Regions from separate parts of the Paenarthrobacter aromaticivorans genome, predicted to be linked through region 2. Evidence: riboswitches for the same ligand, from Rfam matches in the RefSeq annotation. Region 2 holds a riboswitch; each other region holds the start of a gene.
The links. Region 2 has a riboswitch for S-adenosylmethionine ahead of metX (homoserine O-acetyltransferase MetX). Riboswitches for the same ligand answer to the same signal wherever they lie in the genome.

Region 1: linked by a shared signal. The riboswitch ahead of KSW38_RS16915 (hypothetical protein) and the one ahead of metX (homoserine O-acetyltransferase MetX) in region 2 are both predicted to bind S-adenosylmethionine.
Region 3: linked by a shared signal. The riboswitch ahead of KSW38_RS07680 (aminotransferase class V-fold PLP-dependent enzyme) and the one ahead of metX (homoserine O-acetyltransferase MetX) in region 2 are both predicted to bind S-adenosylmethionine.

What each region holds. Positions count from the first base shown of each region.
Region 1 is NZ_JAHOPC010000011.1:83,531-93,268, reverse strand. Features, by position in the region: gene KSW38_RS16925 (helix-turn-helix domain-containing protein) at 1-439, opposite strand, end outside; gene KSW38_RS16920 (sodium:solute symporter family protein) at 706-2,247, shown strand; SAM riboswitch class IV at 2,449-2,568, shown strand; gene KSW38_RS16915 (hypothetical protein) at 2,584-2,883, shown strand; gene KSW38_RS16910 (hypothetical protein) at 2,896-3,090, opposite strand; gene KSW38_RS16905 (VIT1/CCC1 transporter family protein) at 3,369-4,532, shown strand; gene KSW38_RS16900 (matrixin family metalloprotease) at 4,653-5,489, shown strand; gene KSW38_RS16895 (matrixin family metalloprotease) at 5,607-6,521, shown strand; gene KSW38_RS16890 (LOG family protein) at 6,540-7,676, opposite strand; gene KSW38_RS16885 (gamma-glutamyl-gamma-aminobutyrate hydrolase family protein) at 7,751-8,554, shown strand; gene KSW38_RS16880 (chitobiase/beta-hexosaminidase C-terminal domain-containing protein) at 8,682-9,738, shown strand, end outside.
Region 2 is NZ_JAHOPC010000007.1:162,719-172,456, forward strand. Features, by position in the region: gene KSW38_RS13095 (DMT family transporter) at 1-901, opposite strand, end outside; gene KSW38_RS13100 (RNA-binding S4 domain-containing protein) at 925-1,152, shown strand; gene KSW38_RS13105 (alpha/beta hydrolase) at 1,220-1,870, opposite strand; gene KSW38_RS13110 (SGNH/GDSL hydrolase family protein) at 1,947-2,792, shown strand; gene KSW38_RS13115 (winged helix DNA-binding domain-containing protein) at 2,837-4,018, shown strand; gene KSW38_RS13120 (hypothetical protein) at 4,061-4,492, shown strand; gene metX (homoserine O-acetyltransferase MetX) at 4,499-5,620, opposite strand; SAM riboswitch class IV at 5,635-5,749, opposite strand; gene KSW38_RS13130 (bifunctional o-acetylhomoserine/o-acetylserine sulfhydrylase) at 5,947-7,263, opposite strand; gene KSW38_RS13135 (VOC family protein) at 7,490-8,128, shown strand; gene KSW38_RS13140 (CPBP family intramembrane glutamic endopeptidase) at 8,230-8,997, opposite strand; gene KSW38_RS13145 (histidine phosphatase family protein) at 9,112-9,738, shown strand, end outside.
Region 3 is NZ_JAHOPC010000003.1:212,464-222,201, reverse strand. Features, by position in the region: gene KSW38_RS07690 (metal-dependent transcriptional regulator) at 1-466, opposite strand, end outside; gene KSW38_RS07685 (class I SAM-dependent methyltransferase) at 476-1,231, opposite strand; gene KSW38_RS07680 (aminotransferase class V-fold PLP-dependent enzyme) at 1,428-2,837, opposite strand; SAM riboswitch class IV at 2,869-2,982, opposite strand; gene hisN (histidinol-phosphatase) at 3,164-3,976, opposite strand; gene rsgA (ribosome small subunit-dependent GTPase A) at 4,031-5,146, opposite strand; gene aroA (3-phosphoshikimate 1-carboxyvinyltransferase) at 5,149-6,537, opposite strand; gene KSW38_RS07660 (DoxX family membrane protein) at 6,544-7,059, opposite strand; gene KSW38_RS07655 (sigma-70 family RNA polymerase sigma factor) at 7,252-8,064, shown strand; gene rsrA (mycothiol system anti-sigma-R factor) at 8,061-8,321, shown strand; gene KSW38_RS23810 (50S ribosomal protein bL37) at 8,437-8,511, opposite strand; gene KSW38_RS07645 (PadR family transcriptional regulator) at 8,603-9,217, opposite strand; gene KSW38_RS07640 (DUF4097 family beta strand repeat-containing protein) at 9,217-9,738, opposite strand, start outside.

The sequences.
Region 1 (9,738 bases), on a different contig from region 2:
TCAGTTTGATGCGTCCCTTCACCACATGGAGGACGTCAACATCGCAGTCAACGGCGTAGAGCTCGTTTTCACCACGACCCCGCGGTTCGATGGTGGCCTGAAGGATTTGCAGCCGCCGCTCCGATCGGGCTGTTAACAAGCGCTCCACAATGCCCTGGCCACCCAGGGAAATCCGGGGGCCGTCGTCGCGCCTGGTCAGGTGCGTTTCCGGAGCGGCAAACAAGTCTCCTACCGACACGGACAGGACCTGGCAAAGGGTTACAAGTGAAGCGACCGACGGCGAGGTCAGGTCGCGTTCGACACGGCTGAGGAAGCCTTTGGTTAGGCCTGTCGCGTCCGCCACTTGCTCGATGGTGAGTCGCTGCGCCTGGCGGGCTGCGCGGATTCTGGAACCGATAGCAACAGGAACGTTGCTTGGTTCAACGGGGAGAGCCTTCATTCACGAACCTTTCAGGCCTGTCATTGGGCCCTGTCATTGCAGCAATAGTAGCGGGACCGCGGGCCTCCGGAGCCCTTAACAGCCCGAGGATGACCAAAGCCCCTTGACTGTTACTCCCATCACAACATATCCTCATAGGCAACAAGTGTTGTCTGTGAGGCACAACACGATCCCCAATCTCCCATCATCAGCACGGAGACTTCGGCACTTCCCAGGAGTAACGTCGAAACCCCCAAACTCCGTGCACCAGCTCCAAGGAGCCACTCATGGACTCATCGTTCATAAACATCGCCATTGTGGTGGTGTACCTGCTTGCAATGCTTGCATTCGGTTGGTGGGGCAAGTCCCGCACCAAGAACAACAGCGACTTCCTGGTGGCTGGCCGCCGCCTGGGCCCCTTCCTTTACACAGGCACCATGGCCGCGGTTGTCCTTGGTGGCGCATCCACGGTCGGCGGCGTCGGCTTGGGCTACAAGTTCGGCATCTCAGGGATGTGGCTGGTAGTCGCAATCGGCTCCGGCGTCCTCCTGCTGAGCTTGCTCTTCGCTGGCACCATCCAGCGCCTGAAGATCTATACGGTTTCCCAAATGCTCAGCCTTCGCTACGGCAGCAAGGCCACGCAGACCTCCGGAATCGTGATGCTCGCCTACACCCTCATGCTCTGTGCCACGTCCACCGGCGCATACGCCACCATCTTCGTAGTCCTCTTCGACTGGGAACGCTGGATGGCGATCGCCGTCGGCGGCGCAATTGTGCTTGTTTACTCGACCATCGGTGGCATGTGGTCCATCACGCTGGCCGACCAGGTCCAGTTCATCATCAAGACCGTAGGCATCTTCTTCCTGATGCTCCCCTTCGTCATGAACGCGGCCGGAGGACTCGACGGAATCCGTGAGCGCGTCGATGCGAGCTTCTTCCAGATCGACGGCATCGGTGTCCAGACGATCATCACGTACTTCGTCGTTTACACCCTTGGACTCCTGATCGGCCAAGACATCTGGCAGCGCGTCTTCACGGCCAAGACTCCAAAGGTTGCACGCTGGGGTGGAGCTACCGCCGGCGTTTACTGCATCCTTTACGGTGTAGCCGGTGCCTTGATCGGCCTGGCCGCCCGGGTGGCGCTCCCCAACATCGATGTCGCCAACCTCGGCAAGGACGTGGTGTACGCCGAAGTGGCAACGCACATCCTGCCCATCGGCATTGGCGGCCTGGTCATGGCCGCAGCTGTTGCAGCCATGATGTCCACCGCTTCAGGTGCCCTGATTGCCGCCGCCACGGTGGCTCGCGCAGATGTTGTTCCGTTCGTCGCCAGCTGGTTCGGCAAGACCATCAACACCGACGACACCGAAAACCCTGAGCACGACGTCAAAGCCAACCGCTACTGGGTTCTGGGCCTGGGCATCGTTGCAGTGGTGATCTCCATGGCCGCGCAGGACGTGGTTGTTGCCCTCACCATTGCCTACGACATCCTGGTGGGCGGCCTCCTCGTCGCGATTCTCGGCGGCCTGGTGTGGAAGCGCGGAACCGGTATCGCCGCTGCATGGTCCATGGCAGTGGGCTCTGTATTGACCCTGGCACTGTTGATTCTGTTCGCTATTGGAGTCATTCCGAGCGTCGATGGCGTCTACGCCAACGAACCCATCTACTACGGCCTGGCGGCCTCGTTCGTGGCCTATGTCGTGATCTCCCTCCTCACGCCACCCACCGAACCCGAAGTCCGGGCCGCGTGGGACAAGCGCGTGGCCGGGGCAGTCTCGGAAGAACTGCCGCTGGAGGCCCACCCTGTCAGCAGCCACAACGCCAGCTAGCTGACGCCCAGCCCCGGGTAATGTTCGACGGCGGCGCCGCCCCTTTCCGGGGCGGCGTCGCCGTTGCGCTTTCCGTCCCGAGTCGCCGCGTTGTGGGTCCCACTCTGCGCCCCATCCACACCCCTTGGCACGCACACCAGGCCCCACAACAACCCACCCGCAGTTCTTCAGGACAGCACTCCTCCAGTACAGTGGTCCCAGCTTCAAGAGAGGTGGCGCAAAGCTCCGACTGGCCACACACCAACCCCATGTTCACGGGTGGTTCGGATGAGGAAGCGGCCCGCCCCGGACCAGAGACAACCGAGCGGGCAAGAGCACTCCCTAAAGGAGCAGTCCTTGCCGTACCAAGGTGTAGTCAGCCCAACTCAAACGACCCCCACCAAATCCGAGACGCCCACCGTTCCGGTGATTCCCGGCGTCGACCTTGTCCGTGGGACTGTGACCCTGTTCCTGAACGGTGGCCTGACCCGATTCCGGCACCCTGAAGCGCAGCTGTTGGCGCGTGCTCTTGCCCAGGCTGTGCGTCCATCGCGGTGGTGTGCATCGTCGAGGACGTTAACGGTGACTGTTGCAGCGCTGGGGCGTCCGGCCGGACTGGAGCGGCATTTCACCTTGGATGAGGAGGGCCCTGCCTAGAAGAAAAGAGTCCTAGAATTCTTCGTCTTCTTCCCCGCGGAATTCTTCGGTTTCATCCAGGGGGACAACCCGCTCGTCGTCTTCAGGGACGTCGATTTCCTCCACCCAGGGTTCGTCGACTTCCTGGTCTTCGCTGTAGTCGTAGGCGGGGTCTGACTCGATGGTCTCCCGTTCCGGGTGGTTGGCGTGCGGTTCGGTGGTGTCCATGCTGCAACCTCCGTCTGGTGGGCTGGCAAGCAGCCTGCTGACCGAGTGCGGGGAGGGCCCCCGCCCCTGTCCTTCCATCTGAGCACTGTGCCTGAAGAGGGTCAAGGCAACGGCCAACATGGACCCAAGGAAAGGCTCAAAGCAGAGGATTGCACCTTCGTAAATTAAGGCATGCCGAACATTCCAACTAAGGAATACCGGCCAAAAATCCGCGCCAATAAGCGGTACAGTGGGCGTGCAATGGGGCCGCAACTACCCCACCCAGCACAGGAGAAAAAGTGCAGAAGCACCAGGAATCCCACGGTTCGTCGAGCCCCGCTCCGGACCCCGCCCCCGGATCCGGAACACCGCCCCAACCAGCCCGGCCCACATCGGCGGACATCAGGCGGTGGCGTCAATACCTGGCCGACGAGCGAGCCGAAGCCGCCGTCTACCGGGAACTCGCCCAGCGTCGTGACGGCGAAGAACGCCAGATCCTGCTCGCCTTGGCCGAGGCAGAAGGAAGGCACGAGGCACACTGGCTCAAGCTCCTCGGAGAGCACGCTGGAATGCCGAAGGGGGCGTCCACCCGGAGCCAGCTACTTGGCTTCCTGGCCCGGCACTTCGGTTCGGTGTTCGTGCTCGCCCTGGCCCAGCGTGCGGAAGGCCGTTCCCCCTACGGTGCAGAACCCGCTGCCACTGCGGCCATGGTTGCCGACGAACAAATCCACGAAGAAGTTGTCAGGGGCCTTGCCACCCGTGGACGCAACAGGCTCTCCGGTACCTTCCGCGCTGCCGTTTTTGGGGCCAACGACGGCTTGGTGAGCAACCTTTCACTGGTCATGGGTATGGCCGCAACGGGCGTTCCCAGCCCGGTGGTCCTTATGAGCGGTGTTGCCGGATTGCTGGCCGGGGCCCTGTCCATGGGTGCCGGCGAGTACGTTTCGGTCCGCTCGCAACGGGAGTTGCTTAACGCCACGCTACCCACGCAGGCTACCCTCACGGCCGCCCCTTCTTTGGACATCGAACACAATGAGCTCGTGCTGGTGTACCTGGCCCGCGGCATGACCCGTGAGGCCGCCGAGCACCGTGCCGCCGAGCGCATGGGACTCTTCAGCTGCGACTGCGATCCCAGCCTCTCCTTGCAACCGGAGAAGGAGCAGCCCGCCGATGACCACGAAATGGTCGGCTCTGCCTGGGGTGCTGCGATGTCCAGCTTCTGCTTCTTCGCCTCGGGTGCGATCGTGCCCATCCTTCCGTTTATCTTCGGCATGACGGGTGTGGCGGCACTGACAGTAGCCGGTGTTCTGGTGGGCATCGCGCTCCTGGCGACTGGCGCCGTCGTCGGGCTGTTGTCCGGGACCTCACCGCTGAGCCGTGGCTTGCGGCAGCTGGCGATCGGCCTGGGTGCCGCGGCCGCCACTTATGGGCTAGGCCTCGCGTTCGGAACGTTGATCGTCTAGGCGGTAATGTTGGTTCGTCCTCCGCGCAGCCCCGCGTGACCGGGGCGTAGGGAATGGAGAACCGTGGATTCGGAGCAGCCGCCGTTGCGCGCGCCAAAACACCGTCGTGCGGGCACAACGCTGCGAATTCTTCGCGGCGTCCTCATGGCTGGTGTCGCCGCCGTCGTGGCTGTCCTTGTCAGCGGTTTGCTCCACGGCGATCCGCGAATCATCGGGCTGTTTCCGGGTGTGGCCCTGCCCAATTCGCCCAAAAGCGAGCCGATCGAGCAGACCCCGGCCCGGGCCCTGGACGCGCCGCCTCCAGGAATCGACGAGGCGGACGCCCCGCTGGCATCGCCGCCGCCCCCAGCCAGCGCCAGCGATTCGTACAAGTTCCTGGCAACCAACGACGACGGCACTCCGGTTGGGTACTCACCGTGCCGTCCCCTGCACTACGTCGTGAATGCCGCTACCGCACCGGAGGGTACGGATGCCCTGCTTGCCACCGCAATCGCCAATATCTCCGCGGCATCCGGAATCCAGTTCATCAACGATGGCAGCACCGATGAGTTGCCTACCGCTAAACGCGAACCGTACCAACCGTCCAAGTACGGTGACCGGTGGGCACCCTTGCTGATTTCGTGGACCACTCCCGAGACGGCTCCGGCGCTGGCCGACACCGTCATCGGTACGGGCGGCAGCACCATGTACTCACTCAACAATGGTCCCAAGAGCTACATCACGGGCAGCCTGGAGCTCGACACCCCGCAAGTGGCTGAACTTCTGGCCGAGGAAGGCGGTTCGGACTACGTGCTGGCAGTCATGCAGCACGAACTGGGGCACGTCATGGGTCTGGATCATGTCGGTGATCCGGTTCAGCTTATGTACCCGGAGATCGGCGCCCCTGACGGATTGGCTGCCGGCGACCTGAACGGTCTTCACCTCCTGGCCTCGGCTCCTTGCCGCAAGGACATCTGAAGCAGCGCAGCTTCTCATGAATCGCCATGGACTCGCGGCCCCATGGGCTCTATCCTGACGGAAGCGGCCGACGGCGGCGCCCCACCGTCCGAGTGGGCCGTCCCGTGAGGGGGTTCGATGGAACCTTATGGGTCGCCAGAGTGGCCAGACCCCTATCCCCCGCCGCCTTACCAGCAGCACGCCAAGCCGCCGCCCCGGCCCCCCATCAAGCACAGCAGCATCGCGGCCATCCTGTTCCTGTTTGGCGTTCTCGGTTTGGTCTGCGCCAGCGCATATTTCAGCGGCGAACTGCAACAGTTCTGGTCCGATTCCACGACGCAGAGCCAAGCGCCGCGGCCCGGGCTGGTTCCCTTTGGCCAACGTCAGGATCCGCTGCCCGGCTTCGAGGAAGCCGACGCACCCCTGGGCACGCCGGCGCCGTTGCAGCGGACCAGCACTTCCTACAAATTCCTGGCCGTCAAGGAGGACGGAACTCCCCTGGCATACTCCCCTTGCAGGCCGATCCACTACGTGGTCAACGCAGATCTGGCCCCAACGAGCTGGTATTCCATGGTGGAGGACGCCGTTCGGCAGGCCAGCCTCGCCTCCGGACTGCAGTTCATTTATGACGGTCCGACGTCCGAAATCCCCACGAGCAACAGGGCCGGCTACCAGCCCACCACCTACGGTGACCGCTGGGCGCCTGTGCTGATTGCCTGGACCACGCCGGAGCAGGTGCCGCGGCTGACCGGACAAACAGTGGGCTTGGGCGGAAGTTCCTCCATCGGCCTCAGCAACGGCTACAAGGCCTACGTGACCGGCTCGGTATCGTTGGATGCACCGCAGTTTGCCGGGATCATGGACTCACCCCAGGGCAAGGAAGTGGGCACGGCCGTGATCATGCACGAACTCGGACACGTTCTAGGTTTGGACCATGTGGATGACCCCCGCCAGCTGATGTACGACCAAGCCTCGTGGGTTCGCGAATACGCCGCCGGGGACAAGACGGGCCTTGCCCAGCTGGGCTCGGGCCCCTGCAGCAAAGACTTCTAGCCCCTGCAGCAAGGACTTCTAACCCGCGGCCACCACTGCGAGCGCGTCCTCCACAGTATCCACCAGGAAAATCCTGTCTGCCATGGGCCTCCCGGCCGCGAGGCTCCGCAGCATGGCCCATGCCGGGTAAGTGTGTTCCCAATGGTCGCGGCCTACCAGGACCATGGGAGTGATGGTTTCGGGGGCTCCGTAATAGTTTTCGCAGGCGTCCTGGAAGATCTCCTGCACGGTTCCGGCAGAACCGGGCAGGAACACGATCCCGCCGTTGCATAGCTCCAGGAGGATCGCTTCCCGGATCGCGTTGGCGAAGTACTTGGCGATGTGGGTGGCGAACAGGTTTGGTGGTTCGTGGCCGTAGAACCAGGTGGGTATGCCCAGCGTCGCTGCGCCTTCTGGGTAACGTTCGACGACGGCGGCTGCTCGCCGCGCCCAAGCCGTCACCGAGGGCCTGAACCCCGGTATGGAAGCCAGCGTTTCCAGCGCTGCGGTGGAATCGGCGTCGGGCAGTCCGCTGAGGTAGGCACCCATGTTGGCCGCTTCCATCGCGCCGGGGCCACCGCCGGTTGCCACTGTGAATCCGGCTTGCGCCAGCAAGCGACCCAGCCGCGCGGCGTCGGCGAATTCCTTGGTTCCGCGCTGCGCGGCGTGTCCGCCCATGACGCCCACGAGTTTGGTACCTGCCAGGTCACCGTCTTGCAGCAGTTCGTCCAGGGCGTCGCCGATCGCGTGGTCGTGGAGGGCTGCGGCGAGCGTTGCGTCAAGGCTTGCCCGCTTTCCCGGAAGGATGCTCCACTGGTAAATCCTCGCGTCCAGGGTGGCTTCATACTCGGTAGTGGAAATGTCCTCGTAGAGTTCGCTGGCCGTGTAGAGAGTGCCGCGATACGGGTTGAAGGGCACGCCCCGCATCTTGGGGAAGATGAGGGCGCCCCGGCTTCGCAGGCTCTCCTCGATGCCGTCGTCGAAAGTGCATCCCAGGAAGATCGCGCCCTGCGGGTCCATCATTTTCAGTTCCCGCGAACGTCCGCGAAGATCCAGCGACTGCGCATGCCAGCCGTGCATGGATCCCGCCCCGGAGGTAACCAGTTGGTCGAAATGGACGATGCTTTCGACGTCGAGCGTCCGTGGACTTGGGTTCAAGGCACCGGAGGGATTCATGGCATCAGCGTAGTGGTGCTCAACGGCTTGAGTCCCGTTTACGCGTAGGGCGATGTTCCGTTGCATGATGAAGCATGAAGACTTCAGATGAGGGCGGCGCTGGCGCCCGGCCGCGTATCGGAGTTCCGATTCGCCTTAGCAGCTCGGACAATCCCGACGCCCGCGTGGGCGAAGCCAACCAACTGTTCACCCTTATTGTGGATTTGCTCCGTGAAGCGGGCGCGCAGCCCGTGTTGCTGACCCCCGTTTCCGCTGATAGCGCCGGGCGTCTGGCCTCCGTCATGAAAACGCTCGACGGCGTGCTGCTGCCCGGTGGCGGGGACCTGGAACCGCGTCTTTATGGCCAGGATCCGGAGGAATCGGTGTATGACGTCAACCCGGAACAGGACCACCTGGACATCGACGTCGCCCGGGCCACGATCGACGCCGGCCTTCCGCTGCTGGGGATCTGCCGCGGCCACCAGTTGTTGAACGTGCTGTACGGCGGGACGTTGATCCAGGACATGGCACCGTCGGCCGTCAACCACAACGGATTGAATCCCGACGATCCCACGGCCAGTGAGTGGGCATGGCATGACGTTGTACTTGCACCAGGATCGAAGACCGCCGCGCTCTATGGCGCCCCGGACGGGACCTCCATCAAGATCGCCTCGGGGCATCACCAGGCGGTGGCCAGGGTGGGTGAAGGCCTGGTGGTCACGGCGATCGCCGACGACGGCACGGTGGAAGCGCTTGAAGATCCTTCCCGTTGGGTTGCCTCGGTGCAGTGGCATCCGGAAGCGTCCCAGCTTCCCGATAACCAGCGACTGGCGCCTTTTAAAGCGTTCGTGGAAGTGTGCCGGAACCCTACCCAGGCGGGCCCCGGAGGAGTACAGTAACGCTCACTGCATCGCTTTCAGCTCAGCTGAAAGCCCGGCAAGCGCATAACTCCATTCGAATGACGTCCCGTGGGCGTCGTAAGTTTGCCGGCTGGGGGGCCCAACATCTGCTCAAAGGGGCATGGTTGTGGACCGTCCAAAATACGTCCGCCGTCCGGATCGGCAACCCCATTTCTTCAGCTTCCTAAGCTTGATCCTTGCTCCGGCTTTGGCTTTCGCGGGACTCGTCGCATTTTCCATCGCCCCTGCGTCGGCGGCCGTTCCGCCGTGCGCAGGAACCGGCGGGGCCATGCAGATAGTGGCTCACACGGACGATGACCTGCTTTTCCTCAGCCCGGACTTCATGAGGGACATCCAGGCCAAACGCTGCGTCCAAACGGTGTTCACCACCGCGGGCGAGGCCGGTGAGGGGGCTGCGTACTGGAAGAGCCTGGAAGCTGGAATCAGGGCCAGCTACTCCAAGATGGCAGGAGTGTCTGATTCGTGGACCACCTCCGACGCAGGGGTTCCCAACCGCCCACTGACAATGCAAACCCTCAATGGCGCACCCAACATCTCGGTGGTCTTCATGCGGCTGCCCGATGGTTTCCCGAACGGTGACGGCAGTGCAGCGTATAACGACCAGAGCATCCTCAAACTCTGGGATGGACGGCTTTCCTCCATCAGGCCCGTGGATAACGCAGCCACGTTCACAAAGTCCCAGTTCCAAACTGCCTTGAATCGGCTGGTTGCCAACTTCCAACCGACCACGTTCCGCACACAGGACTGGACCGGCAACTTCAACAGTCCCTACGACCACAGCGACCATTGGGCGACCGCCAAATTCGCCCAACTGGCTACGCGCAGCTACACCGGCCCCCATACGTCCCTGGCCTACGACGCATATGTGATTGACGAGTACCCCCAGAATGTGACGGGTGCCGAACTCACCACCAAGGTGGACACCTTCGTGCGGTTCGCGGATTTCGACATGTATATCTGCAGCAGTCCTGGCGAAGGATGTCCCGATTCCCCCTACGATGAGTGGCTGAAACGGCAATACATCACGGCCATCGAGTGGGTGGGAAACGCCGCTAAGTCGGCAGGGACCACCGTCACGGCGTCATCCCAGAAAGCAACCGCCCAGAGCCCGGAGAAAGCCCGGGACGGGTATGCGTGGGGCGCCCCCATGGACGCAAAGCGTG
Region 2 (9,738 bases):
GCAAGGCGATCACCGTCCCGGCAGTGGGGATCACGACGTCGAGCACCAGCGAGCCCACCAGCTGCCCGGCAATCATGCCAAGACCGGTAATCAGCACACCAAGGCTCCGCACCAGGAGGGCTGCCAGGCCGATGGCGATGCATCCCAACGGTCCGGCGACGTAATACCACCACTCGGAGGGAAGGGGATTCCCGGAGCCAGCTACGGCAAGCTTGATCAGCAAGGCCACCCAGAGGACGGCGGAACCGGCCAGGAAATTAACGAGCGTGGCCGCGATGGGGGTGCCGTAGTGGACGGTGGCGGTCCCGTTCATGGCCTGTTGGAAGCTCATGAGGAAACCCGCCACCAGAGGCAGGATGACCGGCAGCACCAAAGCCCCGACGTCGTCCGTTCCCCCAAAGCGCGGGGACACGGCCCAGGCGACCGCGGCCACGGTGAGCACGCTTCCCACGACCCGCACGGCGGTGATGGAGCGTTTGCCGCCGGGAGCGATGCCCATCCGATCCACCAGCAGGCCGCTGAGGGTCTGTCCGGTGACGGTGGCGACGGTGAACAGCGCGACGCCCAGCAGGCCGACCGTGAAGGACTGCGCAATGACGAAAAGGGCGCCAACAGCTCCGGCCATGACGTAGAAGGGCGGGAAGCTGCGGTTGCGGACCGCCGGAAGGATGCTCTGCAGCCCCGACCTGCCTTTGGGCGTAAGAACCGATATCGCCGCGATCACCAACAGGCCTGTGGTGAAGCTCACCACAGAAGCGGCAATGCCGTCCTCCAGCTTGATGGCGAGCGCCCCGTTGATGCGTCCTTGGAGCGGCAGGACCAGGCCTGTGACCAAGGCAAGCGGGAGCCCGAGGGCAAGCGGAATGGTGGGACGGTGGGAAGGATTCGGCACCGTCACCACACTACTTCAGGCATCATTGCTCTATGAGCAACCCGGAAATCGAAGAGATCCCCATCCGCGACGACATGATCCGCCTCGGCCAGCTGCTGAAGCTCGCCAACCTCGTGGAGGACGGCGTTGAAGCAACGGAGCTCATCAAGAACGGCTTGGTCAAGGTCAACGACGAAATCGAAGACCGCCGCGGCCGCCAGCTGCACGCCGGAGATACCGTTACCGTCAACGGCCAGACTGTCCGGATCACCACCGCCTGAAACAACGCGGGGTCACTTAGGGCCCATGGTGAGGCCATTTATGGGCCGTAAGTGACCCCGCGTTGCTTTAAGACGCTAGGACTTTGTGCGTCAGGAATTCGCCTACATGGCCGATTTCCTGCTGATTAATGCCATGCCACATGCCCGTGTAGAGCACCTTGGTGAGGTCCACGTGCTTGCGCACCCATCCCATGGTGTATTCGATCTTGTCCGGAGTGATGACGGGGTCCTGCTGGTCGCGGCCCCAGAACATCGGCAAGGTGCCGTCCAGTTCGGCATCGCGGAAGGCGGGGTCGTCGCCCGCGTCCACCACAAAACCCGAAAGCCCGACGACGGCAGCGAAGTCCGTGGGACGGTACCGGAGCATGGTGGTCGCCATGGCCATGCCCATGGAGAAGCCGAGAAGCGTCACTGAAGAATGATTGGCTCTGACCGTATCCAACCATTCAAGGGCATACTCCGCGGCAAGCTTTACTGCTTCCAGCGAGTAATCGATTGACGCGGTGAGCGGGAACCAGGTGAAGCCGGGGCCCATGGGCATCGGCGCGCGCAGGGAAGCCACCACAAAGCCCTCGGGAAGCAGGCCGGCGAGGCTGAAGAGATCGTCCTCATTGGAGCCGTAGCCATGCAGCAGCACCAGAAGCGGTTTGCCCTCCCGTTCAGCTTCGTCATGGGACCACAGGACAACGGGCGTGGGGAATGCAACGGCTTCAGTCATGGGTCTATTCTTGCAGTTACTGATGGGTAACAACCTACGGTGGCGTAGGTTCGCAGGTTCGCAGGTTCAAGGCAGGATGGAAAGCGTGAGTGACGTCAATTCATTGGTGAAGCCGGGCGAACCGGTTCAAACACACCCTTGGAGCCGTTACGTGGCACTGGGGGATTCGTTTACGGAAGGTATCGGTGATCCCGAGCCGCAGAACCCCGGCGGCTTCCGCGGATGGGCTGACCGTGTAGCGGAAGAACTGGGCCGCGGTCATGAGGATTTCGCTTACGCCAATCTTGCTATCCGTGGGCGGCTGCTGCAGCAGATCGTGGATGAACAAATTGCTCCTTGCCTGGAACTCCAGCCGGACCTTGTCTCGATTTCGGCTGGCGGCAACGACCTCATCCGGCCCGGTGGCGACCCGGACCTGTTGGCGGAGAAGCTGGACGCCGCAGTCCAGGAACTGGGCTCCGGTGGTGCCACTGTGGTGTTGTTCAACGGACCGGACACTGCGTCTTCGGTGTTGGGCCGCATCCGTGGCAAGGTGGCCATTTACAACGAAAACCTTAGGACTGTGGCTGCACGGCACGACGCAATCATCGCGGATATGTGGTCCCTGAGGCAGTTGGCCGATCCCCGGATGTGGGACGAAGACCGCCTGCACTTCTCACCGCTGGGACACCACACCATCGCGATGATGGTGCTGGAAGCCCTGAACGTCCAGCACACCCTCGAACCCTTGGTGCCGAAGCCCCTGCCGGTCCGCACATGGCGTGAGGCCCGTTCCTCAGATCTGGTGTGGGCCCGTGAGTACTTTGTTCCCTGGGTTATCCGCAGGTTGCGGCATCGATCCTCCGGCGACGGTATTACCCCCAAACGCCCGACGCCGGGACCGGTCTTTGGTCCCAACGGCACCATGCTGCCGCGTGGTTAGGGTGAGGGGCGCTTGCAGTGTTGACGCGCGGAAGGAGCTCCGCGATGCACGCTGACATTTCGCTGGCACCGGACGATGTTGTGGGCCTGCGACTTCGGCGACAGCAGTTGCGGGCTCCCTACGGCGAAACCATTGATGACGTGCTGCGAAACCTCCTCGCGGTGCAGTCGCAGGAATTTCCCTACGCCAGATGGAGCCTTGCCCAGAGGACGCTAGGGAGCACTGCCCGGCGGGCGCTAGGGAACACTGCCGATGATGTTGAGCAGGCGGTGGCTGACGGCCGGATCCTCCGGACGCATATCCTGCGGCCGACGTGGCATTTTGTGCACCGCGACGATCTCGGCTGGTTGATGGGGTTGTCTGCGGAGCGCCTTCATCAAGGCAACAAGGGCATGTACAGGCAGACGGGAGTTGATGAGCACGCCGCCGCCCGCAGCGGGCACATCCTTGCCGAGGCGGTGGCCGGTGGAGCCCACAAAACGCGCGAAGAATTAGCCGGGGTACTGGAACAGGCAGGCTTTCCTGGCAAAGGCCTTGGCTTCGTTTACCACCTCATGCACGCGGAGATCAGCAAAATCCTGGTGAGCGGCGCCCCGGTCCGTTCTGCAGGGGGTGCACTGAAACAGACGTACGCCTTGTTCGACGAACGTGTGCCCGATAATGGCAGCGCATCGTTGACGGGCGACGACCGGGAATGGGCTTTGGGCCAGCTGGCCCTGCGGTACTTCACCAGCCGGGGTCCTGCCACCATCAAGGACTGTGCCGCGTGGTCGGGACTGACCATGAAAGATGTACGGCTTGGCTTACAGATAGCTGAAGAGTCCATGCCTGGCGCCTTGGCGACTGTGGCAATTGACGGCCTGGATTTCTACTTGCCAGCCGAAGACGTGGAAGCACTTGCAGTGACTCCCCCGCCAACTGATGATGGGCCGCTCCTCCCCCGCGCCGATCTCATCCAGTGCTACGACGAGTACGTGATGGGCTATTCCCAATCGAGGCATTACCTCGGTGGAAGGGCGCCCTATTTCCCGGAGGGTGATGCTCCCATTCACGTGGTGTTGCTGGATGGCAGGTTGGCCGGATGGTGGCGCCACGGCTTCTCCGGCGGGATCTGCGAACTCGACATCAGGATGAACAGGCCGGTCACAACAGCCGAACAACAAGCCCTGGATGCAGAAGTGGAACGCTACGGGAGGTTCCTGGGCATGGAGACAAAGCGGGTGTGAACCGCGGGACTAAGCTGGGTTAAGACCTAGGAGGCCTGCACCGTGAACAATCTGATCTTCTGGATCATCGTCTGCTCGTGGCTGATTCCCATGGGGATCCGCCTTTACAACCGGTCCCGGGCCCGCCGGCTTCAGGACCGTAATTTCCCGGGCCCAAACTATCCGGGCCCCGGCTATCCTCCGCAGAATCTTCCCGGACCGGGTTACCCGCAGCAGAATTATCCGGCACCGCCATATCCCACCCAGAACTACCCGGGCTATCCCGGGGAACCCACCACCATCCGCCCTGCCGATGCCCCACCGCCGCCAGGACCGGCGTCGAACGCTTCTTCACCTACGTTTCCGAGCCACAGCGGCTCTGAGCAGCAAGGATTCCGCGCGCGAAAGCTCGCCGAACTGGACCTCAAGTTCAGCAACGGCGAGATCGCGATGGAGGACTACATGAAGCAGCGCGGCGACATCATGAACGGATGAGCCGGCTTAGGCGAAGAAAGCCTCGCGTAGTTGGGCTGACAGCTGCCCGATTTCGGTGAGGAAGCCATCGTGTCCGATGGGGGCTTCGATCACGTGGACGGGCACATTGCCTGGCAGATTTTGCGCCAGTTCCAATGACTGGGCCGGAAAATAAAGGCGGTCGGAGTCGACGGCTGCCACAAAGAATTCAGCAGTGGCGGTGGCCAAGGCTTCCTGCAAGGTGCCCCGGCCCCGGCTGATGTCGTGGGACATGAGTGCCTCGGTGATGGCGATGTAACTGTTCGCATCGAACCGGCGCACCAGCTTGGTGCCTTGGTGGTCGAGGTAACTTTCCACCTGGTAGCGGCCACGCTCCCCGAGGACCGGAGCGGCCAGGGGCGTCTCTTGGTGCTGGGCTTCCCGGCCGAAACGGAAATCAAGCTCCAGCGCTGACCGGTACGTGATGTGCGCTATGCGTCGGGCCAAGGCAAGGCCCGCCTCCGGTGTTGGGCCGCCGTAGTAATCGCCGTTGTTGAAGTTCGGGTCCTGGCGGATGGCGAGCGTCTGCGACTGGGCGAACGCGATTTGCTCGGCCGTGCTGTAGGCGCCGACAGAAATAACCGCGCACCGCTGAACACGCTCAGGGAAGGTCACCGCCCATTCAAGTGCCCGCGCCCCGCCCATGGAACCGCCAAGGACGGCGTGCCATGCCTTGATCCCCAACGCATCCGCGAGGCGGGCTTCGGCCACCGTGCTGTCGCGCAAAGTGATCAGCGGGAAGCGGGATCCCCAAGGCCGCCCGTCTGGCGCCTCGGACGACGGGCCTGTACTGCCGTAACAGCCGCCCACGATGTTGATGGAGATGACGAAGAACCGGTTGGTGTCGATCGTCGCACCGGGGCCAACGAGTTGCTCCCACCAGCCTTCCTCATCGGTGGCACCGCGGGCCACGTGCGTGCTTCCCGTCAGTGCGTGCTGAACCAGGACGGCGTTGGACGCATCCTCGTTCAACTGACCCCAGGTCTCGTAGGCAAGCACAACGTCCGGGAGAAAACCGCCGGCTTCAAGTTCCAGCGAACCTACGCCGGCGTACTTGACCGTCCCATCTTCTTTGCCTGGTTTTGGGGGTGCTGTAGCAGTAATGGTCATTCCTTTGACACCTAACCTCGCGCTTGCCTGCCGCCTTGCGTGCGACAGGCCAGGTCTTCACCCGGGGCACCCCACCGCGGAGGAGGGTTGCCGGCCAGCAAGCCGGGGCTGTCACTGGCACTCATGACCTAATACGTAGAGTCTAGGAAAAATACCGCTGTTTTGGCGAAGAATGTGACAGCTGTGTGACGGTTTGGGGCCGCTTCGTTCAGGAACACGCACTGCGGAGGGCCGCCCGGCGAATTTTCGTCGACAGGCGGCCACGCCGCGCAGGCGTTGTCTTAACGGCTCAAACGCGAGGTTCAGCTGCCGTAATCGGACTCCCCCTAAGCGCCTTTGGCAGCCCGGAAACCGGCCTCCAGGTCAGCAATGATGTCGTCCACATGCTCTATTCCCACGGACAGGCGGACAAGGCCTGGATTCACGCCCGCAACCAACTGCTGTTCGGCCGTGAGCTGGCTGTGGGTAGTCGACGCCGGGTGGATAACCAGCGAGCGGACGTCACCAATGTTGGCAACATGGGAGTGCAACTCCAGGCCATCGACGAATCGCTTACCGGCCTCGACGCCACCCTTGATGTTGAATGCCACCACTGCACCGGTACCCCTGGGCCCGTACTTGCGGCCACGGTCGTACCAAGGGCTGGACGGCAGGCCCGCGAAGGCGACTGACTCGACGTCGTCATGGGCTTCCAACCACTCAGCTACTTTGGTGGCGTTCGAGACGTGGCGCTCGACCCGCAGGCTCAGGGTTTCCAGCCCCTGGGCGATGAGGAAGGCGTTGAACGGGGAAACCGCCGAACCCAGATCACGCAGCAACTGCACACGTGCCTTGAGAATGTAGGAGAGGTTGGCTCCAAGCGCGCCGTCCTTGCCAAGGTCACGGGCGTAAACGAGTCCGTTGTAGCTGGGGTCGGGAGTATTGAATCCAGGGAAGCGCTCCGGGTCCTTGCCGAAGTCAAAGTTTCCGGAGTCCACGATCACGCCGGCGATCGCTGCGCCGTGGCCGCCCAGATACTTGGTAGCCGAGTGCACCACGATGTCCGCACCCCACTCGATGGGACGGATGAGGTAGGGGGTGGCGAGCGTGTTATCCACGATGAGCGGCACACCAGCCTCATGCGCGGTGCGCGAAATACCCTCGATGTCCAGCACGTCTTGGCGCGGATTGGACACCACCTCGCCGAAGAACAGCTTGGTGTTGGGCTGCACGGCGTCCCGCCACTGGTCCAGGTTGTCCGGATCCTCCACGAACGTCACGGAGATGCCGAACTTCTTCAGCGTGTGCGCCAGCAGGTTGTAGGTGCCGCCATAAAGGCTGGGACTGGCGACGACGTGGTCTCCGGCCTCGGCAATGTTCAGGATGGCGAAGGTTTCCGCGGCCTGTCCTGAGCTAAGGAGCAACGCGCCCAGCCCGCCTTCGAGGCTGGCGATCCGTTGCTCCACGGCATCCTGTGTTGGGTTGCCGATACGAGTGTAGATCGGGGCGAGCTCGGCCAGTGCAAAGCGGTTGGCTGCGCTCTCTGCGCTCGGGAAAACGAAGGACGTGGTCTGGTAGATCGGAAGCGACCGCGCTCCCGTGGCAGAGTCAGGCTCCTGGCCTGCGTGGATCTGGCGGGTTTCGAAAGACCATCCTTGGGACATTGAATTCTCCTCTTAGTGGCGCGCGGATTTGCCGTTGATCGCTGTAGGCGTGGGCTGGGGCCAGTCTAGGAAGCGCCCGGGGACTTGGACAGTTTTGTGACGAAGACAGTATTTTTCAGTCTTTACGCGACCCGGCGTGACGCGTTCCGGTAGCGCGGAATAACGTCCCATGTTAGTTAGGCTCGCCTTAGCTGAGACCCCGATCACAAAGTGCCAAGATGAAGCCATGCGCATGGATCACGTCTCTTACGCTTGTGAACGAGATGGCCTTTTGGCCACTACCGAACGAATTTCCGCAGCTCTGGGAGTGGACGCAGTCCGGGGCGGAGTGCACCCGCGCTTCGGCACCCGGAACATGATCATTCCCTTGGCGGATAACAAATACCTGGAAGTCGTAGAGGTCCTGGACCACCCTGCTTCTGACAAGGCACCCTTTGGCCAGGCAGTCCGCGCACGCTCGGCGGCTGGCGGCGGTTGGATGGGCTGGTGCGTCGCCGTTGACGACCTCGCCCCCTTCGAGGAACGCCTCGGCCGCTCCGCTGTTCCGGGCAACCGCAAGTTCCCGGATGGCCGCGAACTCGTGTGGCAGCAGATCGGCATTCTCGGCTTGATCGCCGATCCCCAGGTGCCGTACCTGCTCAAGTGGGAGGGCGATCCCTCACTGCACCCGTCCAAGGTCTACGAGAGTGACGTCAAGATGTCCAGCCTCACGATTGCGGGCTCGGCGGAACGCGTTACCGAATGGCTGGGCGAACCCGTGGAGAAGCCGCTCGAGGACGTCGCTGTCCAGTGGATGGCCCCGCACGGTACGCCTGGCATCATGTCCGTCACTTTCGAAACCGCATCCGGCGCCGTCACCATCTGACGCACGCCTTCAAGCTTCGGCCGCCATCAGCGGGTGCCAACGACGTCACCCACCGATGGCGGCCGAATTTCTCTTTAAGGGTCCACTAGCTTTAAGGGGCCCTACCCCAGGCCGATCGCCTTGCCGAAGAGGCTGAAGCCAACGAACGCGACGATGTCCAGCAGCGCATGTGCAATGACTAAAGGCATCACTCGCTTCGTCTTTGTATAGATCCAGGCGAAGACCAAGCCCATGGCGAAGTTGCCGATGAACGGCCCGAAGCCTTGATACAAGTGGTAGCTGCCACGAAGGGCCGCGCTCACGACAATGGCCAGCGGCGTACTCCAGCCGAATTTTCCGAAGCGGTCCATGAGGTATCCCACGACGATCACTTCCTCAACGATCGCGTGGCGAATCGCGGAGAGAATCAACACAGGTACTGTCCACCAGTAAGCCTCCAGGCCGCTGGGCACAATGGCGGTGGTGATTCCGAGGGCGCGACCGGCCGCGTACAGGCCAAGTGAAGGAATGCCAATGGCGGCTGCGAGTCCCAGTCCGTGCAAGAGGTCCTTGCCGGGGCGTGCGAAGTTGAACCCCAGGCGGGCAAAGCCACTTGCACTTTCCCGGCCACCTTGGGCATGCGATGACAGGAAATAGAACACCAGGACCACCGGCACCAAAGCGAAGATAATGTCCAGCAGTTGGTACGTGAGGTCGAAGTACTCGCGGGTGCTTTGGGACCTGTTAAGCGTCGACGTTGCCTCGGACAGCGGCGCGCGCGTCATCTTGTCCAGTAGCTGCACCACGGAGTACACAGCGGACTGGCCCAAAGACAGGCCCAGTACGATGAGTACTTCGGCGCGCAGGCGGCGGCGGGAAGCAAGGAGCATGTACCTATCTTGCCTGTAGTTCCTGCCACTTTGCCGTGAACTGCGCACGTTCCCGTTCCACCCTTAGGCAGCCCCCCTATGCTTGGTGGGATGAGTGCCCCAGGGAGAATCTTCATGATCCGGCACGGCCAGTCAGCCGCGAATGCCGACACGTCAATCTACAACCGTGTGCCGGACTACCGCATTCCGCTGACCGAACCCGGAATTGAACAGGCCCGGATAGCGGGCGAAGCCCTTCGGCGGAAGCTCGACGGCGAGCAGGTCTGCGTTTATGTCTCCCCCTATTTGCGGGCGTACCAGACTCTTGAAGCGTTGGACCTGGGACCGCTGATCGAGCGCGTGATCGAAGAACCCAGGCTCCGTGAGCAGGACTGGGCCAACTTTCAGATTGCCGGGGAGATCGAGGACCAGAAGGAACTGCGCAACCTTTACGGCCACTTCTTCTACAGGTTCCGCGAGGGCGAGTCAGGCTCGGATGTCTACGACCGCGTGTCCTCGTTCATGGAGACCCTTTACCGCCATTGGGAAAAGCCGACGTATGCCCCAAACACCCTGTTGGTCACTCATGGACTGACCATGAGGCTGTTCTGCATGCGCTGGTTCCACTGGACTGTTGAGTATTTCGAATCGCTGAACAACCCTGACAACGCCGAACTCCGAACGCTGATAAGGACCGACGACGGCCAGTACAGTCTGGACAAACCGTTCAGCCAGTGGGTGCCAAGGGATGTTGACGATTCA
Region 3 (9,738 bases), on a different contig from region 2:
CTTCGTCCAATTCGATCATGCGGTACGCGTGAGGGAGTTCCACCGATCCGTCAGCCGATGGAATCGGGTCGCCGTGAGGATCCCGGAGGGGATGGCCAAGCTTGGCGGCCATGCGCTCGATGAAGGTATCGGACACCGCGTGTTCCAACATCTCAGCTTCATCATGGACTTCGTCCCAGCTGTAACCGAGTTCGTCAACGAGGTAAGTCTCAATCAGGCGGTGCCGCCGGACCATGGACAGAGCCAGTCGCATGCCCTCCGGAGTGAGCCTGATGGCACTGTAGGGTTGGTGGTCCACCAAGCCTTGGTCCTTGAGTTTGCGGACCATTTCAGACACCGAGGAATTGGCAACGCCAAGCCGCAGGGCAAGCTGCGAGGACGTAATGGGTTTGTCCTGCCACTCCGTATAGGAGTAGATGACCTTAACGTAGTCCTCGATCGAGGAGGAGGGCGTACTGGTCTTCACACACCAAGCCTACCGTGGCGGGACGCCGTGGATCTTGCGTGCCCGCCAGGTGGTCGTCAGGTACGGCAACCCAACTAGTTGGCCTGGGGTATGGCCGAGATGATCGAAGAGGTACCACTCCAGGTTTCCCATGACCTTTGCGCGGGTGGCTTCATTTGCGCGGAGGTAGTAGCTGCGCGATTTTGTGAGCTCCATGATGTCCTCCGGTGACACCGCGTCCTCCCAGCTGGTGAGATGGCTCTCCAAGTCCGTGAATTCCGGTCCGATAACTGGCCGGAAACCGGGCTTGTGCACATCTCCGGCGTGCATGATTCGTGACAACCTGTGAACCCAGGGCACGGAAGTGTCCAGCTGGTTCCAAATGAGGCCAAGGACTCCATAGGGACGGAGGATCCGGGCAATCTCTTTGCTGGCTTTCATCGGGTCACACCAATGCCATGCTTGGGCAACGCTGACGACGTCGAATGCTGAGTCCGCCAGCCCTGTGGCCTCGGCTGTACCCTCCAACACCTCAACGCCGGGATAGGACTTTCGAAGTTGCTCCAGCATGTCTGTGGAAGGATCGACGGCGGCCACCTGCAGGCCGCGTTCCACGAGCAACGCGGTGAATTTTCCTGTGCCTGCACCAATATCAGCTGCGGATTTCGCTCCAAGAGGAAGAAGCCAATCCACTGAGTCTGTGGGATATCCGGGCCGAACCCGATCGTAGTGTTCGCCGCCGTCCTGGAAGCTCTGGCCCAGTTCGTGGCGTCGCGTGGCATGCAGCTTGGGACCACCCGGCCTGCCAGCGCTGCTGGAAAGAAGGCTGCCGGAAACACTTCCGCCGGAATCCCGAGGGGAACGCACGGCCACGCACTGACTCCTTTACCGCGAACGCCATTTACCCTACGAATTTACCGCACGGGCGACAATGATGATCCCGGCCTGGGCCAAGGCACCGCTGACCAAACTGTGGCAGTGTTTAGTCGATCGTGCAGGGTGCAGCCCCTGCGGTGCCCGGGGTGTTTGGTGCCCATTCCGGATAGGTGCGGTGGTCATTGGCCGGTACCCATCGGCCCTCATCCACTACATAGTCCCAACCCAGACCCGTGCGCTTGAGTTCTTCGATACCAGCGAGCAGTCGTGTGGCATCCTCCAGACGCGAGCCTACGCCGAAGCTGGCTCGCAGCGAGCCTGAAGGGAGGCCGAGCCGCTTGAGGAGGGGATGGGCGCAGAAGCGCCCGTCACGAAGTCCTACGCCGTGTTCGGCGGCGAGGTAGGCGGCGACCAGCCCGGCGTCGAATCCTTCCACGGAGAAGTTGACCACGCCGATGGTGTCCTCGGAGTCGCTGAAGATCCGGTGAACGGTCACGCCGTCGATTGCTTCAAGTCCCTGTACGAGGTATGAGCGGATGGCAGCTTCATGGGCGTGCCAGGCCTCTTGATCCAAGTCGGCGAGCACCTGCGTCGCACGGGCCAGTGTTGCCGCGCCGAGGACGTTGGGGGAGCCGCCCTCATGGCGTGCAGGACCGGAAGCCCAGCTGACCGAGTCCAAGCGGGCTTCACGAACGGCGCCACCGCCAGCAAGGTGGGGAGTGCCGGCGTCAAGCCAGTCAGGACGACCCACAACAACACCGGCGCCGAACGGAGCGTAGAGCTTGTGCCCGGAGAACACGATGTAGTCGACGTCTGCTGCGGCGATGTCGATGCGGCGGTGGGGGGCAAGCTGAGCGGCGTCCACCACAATCCGGGCTCCGTATTCGTGCGCAAGTGCCGCGAGCTCCGCGATCGGCAGGATTTCACCGGTCACGTTCGAGGCCCCGGTGACCGCCAGCAACGACACGCCGCCTTGGCTGAGTTCCTCGCGGAGCTTGGCCACGGTAGCTGTCAGTGTCGAAGCAGCTACGACACTGCGGTGAGGGACACCCTGCCATGGGAGGAGATTGGCATGGTGCTCGATGTCCAGGTAAAGGACCTCGCCCGTTGGCTTTCCGTCCAGCTGAGGGAGGCAGCCCGCCAACAGGTTCAGTGAGTCCGTGGTGTTCCGGGTGAAGATCACGGAATCGTCGGGACGGCCCCCAACGAACTCCCGGACGATGTCGCGGGAATTCTCGTAGACCGAGGTGCTGATCTGGGAAGCGTAGCCCGCGCCGCGGTGGACACTGGCGTAGTAGGGGAGGATCTCGTTGAGATACGCAGAAACGATTGTCAAGGCTGGAGCGGATGCTCCGTAGTCAAGGTTGGCGTAGCGGACGTGGCCACCCTGGATCAGGGGAGCTTGCAGCTCTGCACCTGTGACGGCGGCCAAGGGCCTGCCTGCAGCGGCTTCGTGCCTTGCTTCTTCGACCACAAGGGACGTCAGAACGGTGGAGTTGAACGTAGCAGTGCTCATGGGACCTCACTCAAGAGGGACCCCCTACGGGGATCCGCGCTTGCCGCATCCGTTCCGGACCGGCCGGGTCGTCACCCGGGGCACCCCACCGCGAATGGAGGGTTGCCGGCCAGCAAACCGGGGTTTAGCGCTGGCACTCGTGACCTGTAAAGAGGTTAGGTCACGCCTCTGGCCTGTTCCAAAGTCGCCCGCTTTGTTAAGCACATTGTTACGAAGGGTCTTCAAACTGGGCTTTGGGCGAAGAAAAGACGGCGGATGCCCCGAAAAGGAGGCACCCGCCGTCGAAAATTCTGTGCAAAGCCTGTTTGCTTGTTGGTGCTGCTGGGTCAGAGGAGGTCATCCAGGGCAGGGTTGAGCCGCTTGAGGACCTCTGAATGCAGGATGGAGTTGGTTGCCAGGGCGTTGCCGCCGAAGGGGCCGTCCTCGCCTTCCAACGAGGTGAACCGGCCGCCGGCTTCCGTCACAATGGGAACGAGTGCTGCCATATCGTAAAGATTCAACTCTGGCTCGCAGGCGATATCCACAGCCCCCTCGGCAACCAGGCAATAGGACCAGAAGTCGCCGTAGGCGCGCGTGCGCCAGATGTCTTCCGTCAGCCCCAGGAATTCGTCCAGATTGCCGCGTTCCTTCCAACCGGAGAGGCTGGAATATGACATTGAGGCATCCGCCAACCGCGACACGTTTGACACCTTGAGCCGGGTGGCTGAAGCCAGTGAGCGGCCCATATAGGCGCCCATGTCCTTTGCTGCCCACCAACGCTTGCCCAGCGCGGGAGCGCTGACAACCCCAACGACCGGCTCGCCTTCGTCAACGAGTGCAATCAGGGTGGCCCACACGGGAACGCCCCGAACGAAGTTCTTGGTTCCGTCGATGGGGTCGATGATCCAGCGCCGGGAGCCGTGGCCGCTGCTGCCGAACTCCTCGCCGAGGACGGCGTCACGGGGGCGGGAACGCGACAATTGGCCACGGATGGCTTCTTCCGCAGCCTTGTCGGCATCCGTCACGGGCGTGAGGTCAGGCTTGGTCTCGATCTGCAGATCCAAGGCCTTGAAGCGGTCCATGGTTTGGGCGTCCACGGAATCCGCCAGCACGTGGGCCAGTCGCAGGTCGTCGTTGTAGCTGGAAACGGGTTGGGTCATGCCACCAAACTATCGTGAAACGTTCCCCGCAGTTGGATCGTGGTGCACTGACACTTAGTTGACGGTACCGAGTTCCTTGGTCTCTTTCGCTTCCAAACGCGGGTCCGCGCCCAGCAGTCGCCGGAGCGAAGACAAGCGGGCCACTCCGGAAGGACCGGCATGTCCCTCGTTCACCCACGCGTCAAGTCCGCAATTGATGGCGCTGGCATCGTGCTTGCAACCGCGGTCGCAAGTTTCGGTGCCAGGTTCCAAATCGGGGAAGGAATGCACGATGCGGTCGGGGTCCACGTGTGCCAGGCCGAAGGAGCGGATACCGGGTGTATCGATGATCCAGCTACCGGGAGGTGCGTCTGCCAGCTTCAGGGCCAACGCCGACGACGACGTGTGCCGGCCCCGCCCGGTGACGGCGTTGACACCACCGGTAGCACGCTCGGCTCCTGTGAGGGCATTAACCATGGTGGACTTGCCGACGCCCGAATGGCCCAGCATGACAGTCACTTTTCCATCAAGGTGGGCCCGCAATTCGGCAACGGCGCGGCTGTCCAGCCGCGCTGACAGTCCGTCGTCCGAGCGGGCGTCAATGCCGGACGCTTCATCGTCTGCCGTACGGCTGATGATGATGGGAAAGTCCAGGCTGAGATAGTTGGACAACAGCTCGGCAGGGTCCTTGACGTCTGCTTTGGTGACGAGCAGCAGGGGCTCGATACCGGCGTCGTAGGCTGCAACCAAGGCGCGGTCGATAAAGCCGGTTCGGGGCTCCGGATTGGCCGCGGCGACCACCACCACAAGTTGGTCTGCGTTGGCCACCACCACTCTTTCGATGGGGTCGGTATCATCAGCGCTGCGCCGGAGCAGCGTCCTGCGCTCCTCTATGCGGACCAATCGGGCAAGGGTATCCGGCTCTCCCGATACATCGCCCACCAAAGCGACAAAATCGCCGGGAACAACAGGGTTTCGTCGGAGTTCACGCGCGCGTGCAGCGATGATAATGCGTTCATCAGAGGAGTCTTCCCCAACGATGGCGGTGTATCGCCCGCGGTCCACCGTGATGACCCGGCCGATGACCGCGTCATCATGACTGGGGCGGTCTTTGGTGCGGGGCCTTGATCCTTTTTTGTTCGGACGGATCCGGACGTCGGATTCGTCCCAGGAGCTTGCGTCGCGGCCCATGGTCAGTTGCTGGCCTCACTGGTGACGGTTTCATCGTCGCCTGTGCCCTGCTGCAGCATGGCCTCCCACATCTGCGGAAATTCGGGCATCGTCTTGGACGTGGTGGCGATATCCTCCACCTGAACGCCCGGAACGGCGAGCCCCAAAATAGCCCCCGCCGTAGCCATGCGGTGGTCGGCGTAGCTGTGTACGACGCCTGGATGCAGGGTGGCCGGGCGGATAATCAGGCCGTCAGCTGTTTCTTCCGCGTCTCCGCCGAGCCGATTGATTTCAGCGGCCAGCGCGGCGAGTCGATCGGTTTCGTGGCCACGAAGGTGCGCGATGCCGGTCAGCCGTGAAGGACCTGTAGCCAGTGCGCACAGCGCAGCGACCGTGGGCGCGAGCTCACTGGTTTCGTCGAAGTCGGCGCCTCTGATTTCCGGGCCACCCTTCACCGTGAGCGTACCGTTTTCGTGCGTCACGGTGGCACCCATCTCAACCAGGATGGTACGCCACAGGTCACCCACCTGGGTGGTTTCGGTGGGCCAGTTGGGGATCCGGACGGTACCGTGGGTTGCGAGGGCTGCGGCAAGGAACGGGCCGGCGTTGGAAAGGTCCTGTTCGATCCGCTGGTCGAAGGCATGAATGGGGCCAGGCGCCACTCGCCAGTGGTTGGGCACCGAATCGTCCACCTTGACGCCGACTCCACGAAGGACGGCAACGGTCATATTGATGTGGTCCAGGCTGGGAACCGGCTTGCCGACGTGTTCCAGATGAAGGCCTTCGGTGAACCGGGCGCCCACCAGCAGCAAGGCCGAGACGAACTGGGACGATGCGCTGGCATCGATCACCAGGTGGCCACCCCGAACCTCGCCAGTGCCATCCACCGAGAAGGGAAGGGCCGACGGCGTCCTGCCGCCTTCGGTGGCGACAGGAACTCCGAGAGCGAGCAGTGCTTCGATGATGGTCCCCATGGGCCGCTTCCGGGCATGGGGATCGCCGTCGAACAGGGTTGGACCATTGCGTAGCGCAGCTAAAGGTGGAACGAAGCGCATGACCGTACCGGCAAGGCCGCAATCGATGGAAGTCGCCGCCCCCGAAGCTGAAGGATCCATGGGCGTGATCTCAAGGTCCGGTCCATAATCGCCGTCGCCGGGTACCTCGGTAACGGTGGCGCCCAGTTGCCTGAGCGCCTGAATCATCAGCACGGAATCGCGGGAGTGAAGGGGGGCTCGCAGCCGGGAAGGGCCGTCGGCCAATGCTGCAAGGACCAGGAAACGGTTGGTGAGCGATTTTGAGCCCGGCACCGTCACTGTGGCATCCACTGGCTTGGTGGCGTACGGAGCCGCCCAAAGGGGCAGGGTTTCGACGGAGTGTGTTGAACCCGTGCTTGATGCGGTGGTACCTGTCATGCTTCCTTATGCTCCAACTGCGTTGTCAACGGCCTTGCGTACTGCTTTGTCTGCCCGTTTGAGCTGCTTGCCCGTGACCTTCCTGGCGTCGGCAGCCAGATGTTCGGCCCGCCATGCGAGGCTGGGGCGGCCTTCAGTATCGACAGAAGCCAACAAAACGCCGCCGGTAAGGGAAATGTTCTTCAGGAGTTGGGCCCGGCGTGCGCTCCGGCCGTCCTTGGTGCTGATGTCGGCTGAGCGCCACTCCACGTAGGAGTTCAGTGCCGACGTCAACGCCAGAACCGTTGCCGCGAAGCGGGAGAACTTGCCGAGGCCGAGCAGGGCGCCTGCACCCAGTTGTGCGCCGCCGATAACGCGGGCCAGGACCTTCTCATCTGTCGGGAAGGGCAGTGACTCCGATGCACGGCGAAGGACCGGCGACAGTTGCTTCGCAGTGTCGTCCGCGTTCTTGAGCTTGTCGAGACCTGCAATGACGAAGCTGGACGCGAGCATCGGCCGCGCGAGAAAACGGATAACAGACATGTCTTGCCTCCTGGATGGCTTGCCACGATATTCATGACGATATTCAATACGTGCTGTGTTCAAGGGGTGCAGTCTGCTCTAGTCTTGCATCTTTGCGGAATATTTACCCAGCGGCTGCCGTTGTGAACAAGAGGAACGGTGAAGACCGGGCCGCGGCAAGGCGTTGCCGCTTCGCTGAACGGAGTTGGTTTTTTGACCTTGGTTAGGGACCGTGTGGGTCTCCTGGAGCCCGGGTATCCTGCGCAGCCGGATTCCCGGAAGCTGACAGTAGACTTGGCAACGATGAGCACCATTGAACCGGCCGCAGCGGCCATGTACGAAGCAGCCGACCCGTCCCCGGAGGACGGCGCAGCAGACGCATCGGCACCGGCCGACGTCGATCTCGCCACGGAAACTCCCGAACAGCGGCGGGAGCGCTTCGAGCGCGACGCCATGCAGTACGTGGACCAGCTGTATTCAGCGGCAATGAGGATGGCGCGGAATCCCTCCGATGCCGAAGACCTCGTCCAAGAGGCTTACACCAAGGCGTTTTCGGCTTTCCACCAGTACAAGCCGGGGACCAACCTCAAGGCTTGGCTATACCGGATCCTGACGAATACCTACATCAACCTCTATCGGAAGCGGCAGCGTGAACCGCTGCAGTCCAACTCGGACACGATTGAGGATTGGCAGCTGGCAAAGGCGGAATCGCACACCTCGTCGGGGTTGCGCTCCGCAGAGGCTGAAGCCTTGGACCACCTGCCCGATTCCGACGTCAAGAGCGCGTTGCAGGCCATCCCGGAGGAATTCCGGTTGGCTGTGTACTTCGCCGACGTCGAGGGATATGCCTACAAGCAGATTTCCGAAATCATGAACACCCCGATCGGCACAGTCATGTCGCGGTTGCACCGCGGCCGCAAGATGCTGCGGGACATGCTGGCGGATTACGCCGCAGAACGGGGCTTCAAGGCCCACACCGAAGACCAGGCTGCGGCCGGGAGCAACAATCAGGAGAAAGAGCAATGAGCGACTGCCAGGGATTGGGCGATTGCGACGATACACGGATGCAGCGGATCTATGAGTACCTCGACGGCGCACTGACGCGCGAGGACCTCACAGAAATCAAGCAGCACTTGGACACCTGCGAGGAATGTGCTGAGCAGTATGACCTTGAGTGCCTGATCCGCACCATGGTCAAGCGCTCGTGCACGGAGTCCGCGCCGGAGAACCTCAAGAACTCGATACTTGACCGGATCCACTCCATCAAGCCGGTGGAGGCCTGATCCAACGCCGCTGTTCCAGCAATGGGGCCAGGTAAAGCGCCCAAACGCCAAGGGCCCCGGAAACCGAATGGTTTCCGGGGCCCTTGCTGTTAAGCCTTGACGCTAAGCCGATGGCTTAGGTGTTGGGACGCTTGCCGTGGTTCGCGCCGCCGCGCTTACGGTCACGACGCTTACGTGCACGCTTGCTCATAGCTGGCCTCCTTCGATGATTGATACTCAATAGAGCTGCCCTCCAGTTTCGCACATCCGGGCGTTCGCTCGCGAACCGGGTTGGACGACTGTCAGCTCCGCAGCGAATTCCTGATTGAGATGCGGGCTTGGTCCAACACTGCGCGCACTGTCTCAAGGGTTACGGGATTCAGCGGGTGCGAGGCGCTGTGTTGACGCAACTCCACGCGGATGTCATCGCGGAATGATTGGACCAGGAGCTCGGCCTCTTTGAGCATTCGGTGACCCTCAGGGGAAAAGCCCGCCGTCCTGCTTTGGAAGGTGGCGGCCGTCGCAGTGGAGCGCGCGGCCTCAGCCGTAGCGGCGAGATCCGCCTTCAGGCCACGCATGTTGGTTCTAATGTCTTCCCGAAGGTTGTCGGCCAGTCGACGCACGGAGGCTGAGATATTATCCTCGACGTCGGCAAGCTCCTGCCGCCGTCGGTTCAGCTCCGCCAGTCCTGCTTCGGTGATGAAGTACTTGGTGCGGCGGCCCTCGGTCTCTGTAGCTACAAGGCCTTCCTCTTCCAGTTTCCCAAGACGAGGATAGATCGTCCCGGCGCTGGGGGAGTAGGTGCCGCCGAACCGGTCACCCAGGGCCTTGATCAGCTCGTATCCGTGCTTGGGTCCTGACTCAAGCAGCGCCAGAAGGTACAAGCGCAGGGCGCCATGCGCAAAAACAGGAGGCATCAGAGACCCGCCTCCCCAGGCACCGGGTGGTCATTTCCCGAGGCTGGCGCCGTGCCATGCATGATGTAAGTCTTGCCGGAGACTGTGTTGGTCCGCACCAGCATGAGCCTCTCATCCGGACCGACGATGGTCTGCACCTTGCTTCCGGGTTGGGCATACATCTGGTCATCAATGATGACGGTCCCGCTGGCGGACTTGGCAACGATGTCCAGGCCGACGTCGTGCGGCAGCCGGATGGTGAGGTCCCCTGACACCGAATTGGCTCCGAGGTCGTTGGTGTAGTCGTGAAGGTCGAAGCTGAGGTCACCGCTCACGGTGCTTGCCCTGACGTTCTTGAACTTGCCCGAGGCGGTGACTTCACCTGAAACGCTCTTGGCGGTCAGGACGCCGTCGTGGTTTCTGGCTATGACTTCGCCACTGACGGTGTTGACGTGCAATTCACCGCTGGTGTCGTCGGCCATGACCGAGCCCGAAACTGTGTTGAGCCGAATCCGTCCCTTGACGCCGGAGACCATGCCATC